3 regions of the Nocardiopsis sp. L17-MgMaSL7 genome follow, and region 1 is predicted to be linked to each of the others. Evidence: predicted binding sites of a transcription regulator. Region 1 holds the regulator's gene; each other region holds the start of a gene.
The links. Region 1 encodes LexA, which represses DNA repair genes until DNA is damaged. Its sites were predicted from a motif close to TCGAACANNTGTTCGA; they were not measured.
Positions count from the first base shown of each region.

Region 2: a site for LexA is predicted at 1,369-1,384, ahead of ruvC (crossover junction endodeoxyribonuclease RuvC). Genes of this name have one in related genera too.
Region 3: a site for LexA is predicted at 1,055-1,070, ahead of uvrA (excinuclease ABC subunit UvrA). Genes of this name have one in related genera too.

Region 1 covers NZ_QGTF01000002.1:404,075-406,338, reverse strand. The annotation lists gene BDW27_RS04445 (S9 family peptidase) at 1-587, opposite strand, end outside; gene lexA (transcriptional repressor LexA) at 637-1,365, opposite strand; gene nrdR (transcriptional regulator NrdR) at 1,974-2,264, shown strand, end outside.
Region 2 covers NZ_QGTF01000001.1:52,085-54,348, reverse strand. The annotation lists gene BDW27_RS00260 (hypothetical protein) at 1-305, opposite strand, end outside; gene BDW27_RS00255 (NUDIX hydrolase) at 378-1,196, opposite strand; gene ruvC (crossover junction endodeoxyribonuclease RuvC) at 1,426-1,974, shown strand; gene ruvA (Holliday junction branch migration protein RuvA) at 2,061-2,264, shown strand, end outside.
Region 3 covers NZ_QGTF01000015.1:105,356-107,619, reverse strand. The annotation lists gene BDW27_RS23025 (TerC family protein) at 1-987, shown strand, start outside; gene uvrA (excinuclease ABC subunit UvrA) at 1,334-2,264, shown strand, end outside.

The sequences.
Region 1 (2,264 bases):
GCGGGTTCGGCGTCGAGGAGTTCGTGGGCGCGCAGCGCGAACAGGGCGCCCTCACTGTGGCCGAGGATGACCGTGCGCTCGGGGTCCACCTCGGGCTGGGAGACCAGCTCCGTGTAGGCGGCGGCCATCTGCCGGTCGAAGACGAGGGGGTCGACCGGCTGGTCGAGAGCCTCCTCCTCGGCCGCGCTCATGTCGGCCGGATCGGCGCTGCCGAACTTGTCGTAGCGCAGCGAAGCGGCGCCCGCACCGCTCAGCACCCGGGCGAGGTTCAGGTTGGTGTTGGCGTCCGGTCGCGCGGCGCCGTTGCCGTCCCGGTCGGTGGGGCCGCTGCCGGAGACGATGAGCACCCCCGGGACGGAGCCCTCGCCGGCGCCGGAGGGAGCGGTGAAGGTGCCGGGCACGGTGAAACCGCCACCCTCGAAGGAGACCTCGCGCTCCTGCCCGGCGGCACCCGGTAGCGCGGGGCCGTCACCGTCGCTGGGCGTACACGCGGAGACCAGCAGGGCCCCGGCGACCAGGGCCGCGGCCAGGGCAGTGCGCGGTCGGCTCGGGGAAGGGGACACGGGGGCGGAGGCAGGTGTCGACACGCCCTCAGCGTATCGGCACGCCCACCACCCCCGGCTCCGGGACCTGGGCTCAGACCCGGCGCATGACCGTGACGACCTTGCCGAGGATGGTGGCCTCGTCACCCTGGATGGGCTCGTAGGCGTCGTTGCGCGGCATCAGCCACACGTGCCCGTCCGGCTCCCGCCGCAGCACCTTGACGGTGGCCTCGTCGTCCAGCATCGCCGCGACGATGTCACCGTTCTCGGCGGTCTGCTGCTGACGGACCACCACCAGGTCGCCGTCGGTGATCGCGGCGTCGATCATGGAGTCGCCGACCACGGTGAGCATGAACAGGCGGCCCTCGCCGACCAGCTGACGCGGCAGCGCCAGGACGTCCTCCACGGCCTCCTCGGCCAGGATCGGGCCACCGGCCGCGATCCGGCCGACCAGCGGCACCGAGGCCGCCCTGGTGGAGTCGGCGGTGAGCTCCTCCTGGGTGAGGGTCTGGGAGGCCTCACGGCCCGGGGTGCGCAGCTCCACGGCGCGCGGCCGGTTCTGGTCCCGGTGCAGGTAACCCTTGCGCTGGAGCACCTTGAGCTGGTGCGCCACGCTGGAGGGGCTGGACAGGCCGACCGTGTCGCCGATCTCCCGGATGGACGGCGGGTAACCCCGTTCCCGGACGTACCGCTGGATGCAGTTGAGGACACTCTGCTGACGTGCGGTGAGCTTGGGGGTGTCGGACCCGGGCGGGCCCGGGTCCACGGGCGAAAGAACGGTGGTGGGTCCGGAGCCGACGGCTCCGGGGTTCTCCTCCGGCACGGCCGGGCCTCCTCGGTGTTCGGTTCGGTCAGGGCCTGTGTGTGGCCGGATCGGCCACGCGGACCGGACGGCGAAGCCGGTGTGAAATCAAGGTCAACTTTAGTCGTTGCACACGGTGATATCAAACAAGCGTTCGAGAACGTGTGGACGAGGGCGCGCACGGATTTCGCATTGTGTTTTCGCGTCCCGATTTCCGGTGGCCCGGACTTATGTGTGTACACGCTCGCCGTGGCCGTTGTCCGTGGAATGCGCGCTCCGGTATGGGGTTCGTCTCGCCGTGCCCCGCCGCCACTCCGTGCTGACAGGAGAGGGGGGAATTCGGTCGGCGCCGAGGCGTGGCGGGCGTCGAGCCGCGCGCCCGCGCCCCCTTATCCTTGGATTCGTCTCCCGGAGCCGCGCATCCCCGTTTCCACCTCCTCGAACCCCGTTCCTTGGCCGCCCCTGTTCCGGGTTTGGGGACACGCCGTCGGCAGGGTTGCGGGTGTCCGCCCCAACGCCTAGGTTCGACCACAACATCTGGTGTTGACATGGGGGCTGTGGTCAATAAGTTGTGGTTAAGTAGACCTCCAGGGTTGTTGGTCGGGTACAGGAAAGCCAGGTGAACCGGGATGCACTGTCCGTTCTGCCGTCATCCGGACACCAGGGTGATCGACAGCAGGTCCACCGACGACGGCGCGGCCATCCGGCGCCGCAGGACCTGCCCCGTCTGCGAGCGGCGCTTCACCACCCAGGAGACCGTCCTGCTGATGGTGGCCAAGCGGTCCGGGGTCACCGAACCCTTCAGCCGCACCAAGATCATCGCCGGGGTACGCCGCGCCTGCCAGGGCCGTCCCGTCTCCGAGGACGCCCTCGCCAAACTCGGCCAGCAGGTCGAGGAGGAGATCCGCGGCCGGGGCGTG
Region 2 (2,264 bases), on a different contig from region 1:
TAGGTCCGCCCCCGGGCCACGAGGGTGATGTCGTCGAGGCCCAGGCCGCCCTCCACCGCCGTCCGGTAGCGCCGCCAGGCCTCGGTGAGCCGGGAGAACCCGGCCGCTGCCTCGGCGGAGCGCTCGGCGGGCGCGGTGTCGGGATGGAGCAGCCGGGCCAGGTGCCGGTACGCGGCGGTGGCGGCCACGGGGACCGCCTCGCCGTCGAGCGGCAGGGGACCGAACAGCGCGGCGGGGTCGGCCGCGAGTCCGAGCTCGCGCAGGGCGGAGTCGAGTCCGCCCTGGGGGTTGTGCTCCACGTTCACCGGTCTCCCTTCCGGGGGTGTGGCTCGACGAGTGCTCACGGGGTCCCGCTCACTGTTGGCGGCCCCGTCTCCTCACTGGGCGCCGCGCAGGAGTGGCGGGTGGAGCAGGGCGGCGCCGCCCGCCCGGTACAGCCGCGCGCGGCGGCCGCCCCCCGCGCCCCCGCGCTCGGCCAGCTCACCGGTGTCCTCCACGAACCCCGGGGTGGCCAGGATCTTGCGGTGGAAGTTGGCGGCGTGCAGGGTCCGCCCCCACACCGCCTCGTACACGCCGCGCAGAGCGGAGATGGTGAACGTGGACGGGAGGAAGGCGGTGGCGAGCGCGGTGTACTCCAGCTTGGAACGGGCGCGTTCGATCGCGTCGGCGAGGACGCGAGCGTGGTCGAAGGCGAGTTCGTGCCGGTCCCTGCCACCGTCGCCGTGTCCGAGGGCGGTCCACGGGACCCACGCGGCCTCGGCCGTGTCGCGGCCGGTGTGCGGGTCGGGCAGGTCGGGGGCCAGCACCATGTACGCCACCGACACCACCCGCATCCGCGGGTCCCGCGCGATCGCCCCGTAGGTGCCGAGCTGCTCCAGGTGCAGCTCGGCGGGCAGGGGGGTCTTCTCCGTGAGCACGCGCAGGGCGGCGTCCGGCAGGTCGCGGTCGGCCGGGGCGTCCGGTCCGTCCTGGGCCCGGACGAAGCCGCCGGGCAGAGCCCACCGGCCTCGCTGCGGCTGCCGGGTGCGTCGGCCGAGCAGGACGTGGGGGACTCCGTCGCGGATGGTCGTGGCCACCACGTCGACGGTGACGGCGACGGGCGCGAACGCGTTCGGGTCGTAGCCGGCGAGGTACCTGCGCTCGTCGGCCGCGTCGTAGCGACCCGCTCCGCGCGGGTCCCCGGTCGGCCCGTCGATCCCCTCGGACACTGCTTCCCCCTTGTTGTTCTCAAGCTGAGTTTTTCTCGATGTGAGTTCAACCTAGCACCGCTCGGTCCGCCCGTCCACCCCTGGGTCCGCCCGTCCACCCCTCGGGGGCGACACGCCGCGCCTGGCGGCCGATCCCGTCGGCGCCCGCCGCTAGCATGGTGCGAACGGACGTTCGAGAACACGGCCGTGGGCGACGAGAAAAGGACAGGGTGGGGACGTGCGCGTGCTGGGGATCGACCCGGGGCTGACCCGCTGCGGGGTCGGGGCCGTCGAGGGCGCCATCGGCCGCCCCCTGCGCCTGCTGGCCGCCGACGCCATCCGCACCAGCCCCGACACCCCGCTCCCGCAGCGCCTGGTGGAGGTCGAACGCGGCATCGAGGAATGGCTCGACAAGTACGAGCCGGACGCCGTCGCCGTCGAACGCGTCTTCGCCCAGCACAACCTCAGCACCGTCATGGGAACCGCCCAGGCCAGCGGCATCGCCCTGGTCTGCGCCGCCCGGCGCGGACTCCCCGTGGCCACCCACACCCCCAGCGAGGCCAAGGCCGCCATCACCGGCAACGGTCGCGCCGACAAGAAGCAGGTCGGTGGCATGGTGGCGCGTATCCTCGGACTCGACGGGCCGCCGAAACCGGCCGACGCCGCGGACGCCGTGGCCCTGGCCATCTGCCACATCTGGCGCGGCGGGGCCCAGGCCCGGGTCGCCCAGGCCCAACAGGACTTCGCCCGCAAGGTGGAACTGGCCCGACGCGCACGCGGCCGCTAGCCCCCGGCAGAGCGGCGGCGTGCGCGTCAGGCAGCACCACAGCCCCCAAGGAAGGAGACGGGCACCCCTCCCGGTGTCCACACGAGATGATCGCGTTCCTCACCGGCCGGGTGGCCGCACGCGGCGCGGCCAGCGCCGTGATCGACGTCGGCGGGGTCGGTATGACCGTCCAGTGCACTCCCTCCGCCCTCTCCCGGCTTCACGTGGGGGAGGAGGGCACCGTGGCCACCAGCCTCGTCGTCCGCGAGGACTCCCTCACCCTCTTCGGGTTCGCCGACGACGACGAGCGG
Region 3 (2,264 bases), on a different contig from region 1:
ATCGCGGCCATGGTGCTGATCCTCGCCCTGGATCTCGTGATCGTCGACCACCCGTGGAGCAAGACCAAGGGTCCCAAGGAGTTCGGGATCAAGCAGGCCTCCTGGTGGGCCGTCTTCTACATCGGCATCGCCATCGTGTTCGGGTTCGGGGTCATGTACTTCGGCAACCCGACGGCGGGCGCCGAGTACTTTGCCGGGTTCGTCACCGAGAAGAGCCTGAGCATCGACAACCTCTTCGTGTTCTACCTTCTGATGACCGCGTTCGCGGTCCCGAAGAAGTACCAGCACGAGGTCCTGCTCGTCGGCATCGTCATCGCGATCATCATGCGCGGCTTCTTCATCGTGCTGGGCGCGCAGGTCATCAACGCCTGGAGTGAGGTCTTCTACCTCTTCGGCGTCTTCCTCATCTACACCGGCTACAAGATCGTCCGCGACCACGTCAAGGGCGACGACGAGGAGAAGGACTTCACGCAGACGCCGGTCGTGCGCCTGGTGAAGCGCTTCTGGCCCGTGACGAAGGACTACCACGGCGCCAAGCTCACCGTGAAGCTCGACGGCCGCCGCCACGTGACCCCGATGCTGCTGGTGATCGTCGCGATCGGCGTCATCGACCTCGTCTTCGCCGTCGACTCCATCCCGGCCATCTTCGGCCTCACGCAGGACGCCTACATCGTCTTCACCGCCAACGCCTTCGCCCTGATGGGGCTGCGCCAGCTGTACTTCCTGCTGGCCGGACTGATGGACCGCCTGGCCTACATCAGCTGGGGCCTGTCCGCGATCATGGTGTTCATCGGCGTGAAGATGATCCTGCACGCCCTGCACGAGAACGGTGTGCACGTCGTGGACATCGGCATCGGTACCTCGCTCACCGTCATCCTGGGCATCATGACCGTCACCATCGTCGGCAGCCTGGTCAAGTCCGGTATCGACCAGCGCCGCCGGGCCGAGGTCGAGGGCCAGGGCCGGGACACGGCCGACCGCTCCTGACCCCGGACCACTCCGTCCGCGGACGTTCCCGCGACCCGGTCCCGGGAACTGTGGAAACCAGCATCGTTCGAACGGTTGTTCGTTTATAGTGGTGGTGTCCCGGCGCTCACGCGTCGGGGCGCCACCATTTTCGCGCGGCGGAAGAAACGGCCCCGGGTGATCGTTAGTCTTGTCGAACGGGGAGTCGCCTCACCACTCCCCGACATCTCCTGAGCGGCCCGATTCCGGAGCCGCGGCGGCCCCGAGGGGTCCGCGACCGCCTCAACGCGAAGCCATACACGGGTCCACCGACGTCTCTCCGACGTGGTCCGCGCCTGTGCGTCAGAGCCGAAGGATGTCTCACTCGATGGTCGAACAACTCGTGGTCCGTGGAGCACGGGAGCACAACCTCAAGGACGTGTCGCTGGACCTGCCCCGCGACTCCATGATCGTGTTCACCGGCCTGTCAGGTTCGGGCAAGTCCTCGCTCGCCTTCGACACGATCTTCGCCGAGGGCCAACGCCGCTACGTCGAGTCCCTCTCGGCGTACGCCCGCCAGTTCCTGGGCCAGATGGACAAGCCCGACGTGGACTTCATCGAGGGCCTGTCCCCGGCGGTCTCCATCGACCAGAAGTCGACCAGCCGCAACCCGCGGTCCACGGTGGGCACCATCACCGAGGTCTACGACTACCTGCGCCTGCTCTGGGCCCGCGTGGGCGTTCCGCACTGTCCGGAGTGCCACCGCGAGATCGCCCGGCAGACGCCGCAGCAGATCGTCGACCGGGTCATGGAGATGACCGAGGGTACCCGCTTCCAGGTGCTCGCACCGGTCGTGCGCGGACGCAAGGGCGAGTACATCGAGCTCTTCAAGGACCTCCAGTCCAAGGGCTACACCCGCGCCGTCGTCGACGGCCAGTCGGTCCGGCTGGACGAGGCGCCCAAGCTCGGCCGCTACGACAAGCACGACATCGCCGTGGTCGTGGACCGGCTCAGCGTCAAGCCCGGAGCCAACGGGCGGCTCACCGACTCGGTGGAGACGGCGCTCAAGCTGGCTGGCGGCACCATCGTCCTGGACTTCGTGGACTTGGAGGCCGACGACCCCGAGCGGGAGAAGGTCTTCTCCGAACACCTCTACTGCCCCTACGACGACCTCTCCTTCGAGCAGCTCGAACCGCGCTCCTTCTCCTTCAACGCGCCCTACGGCGCCTGCCCCGACTGCTCCGGTCTGGGCACCCGCATGGAGGTCGACGCGGACCTGCTGGTCCCCGACCCCGAGAGGACCCTGGCCGAGGGCGCCA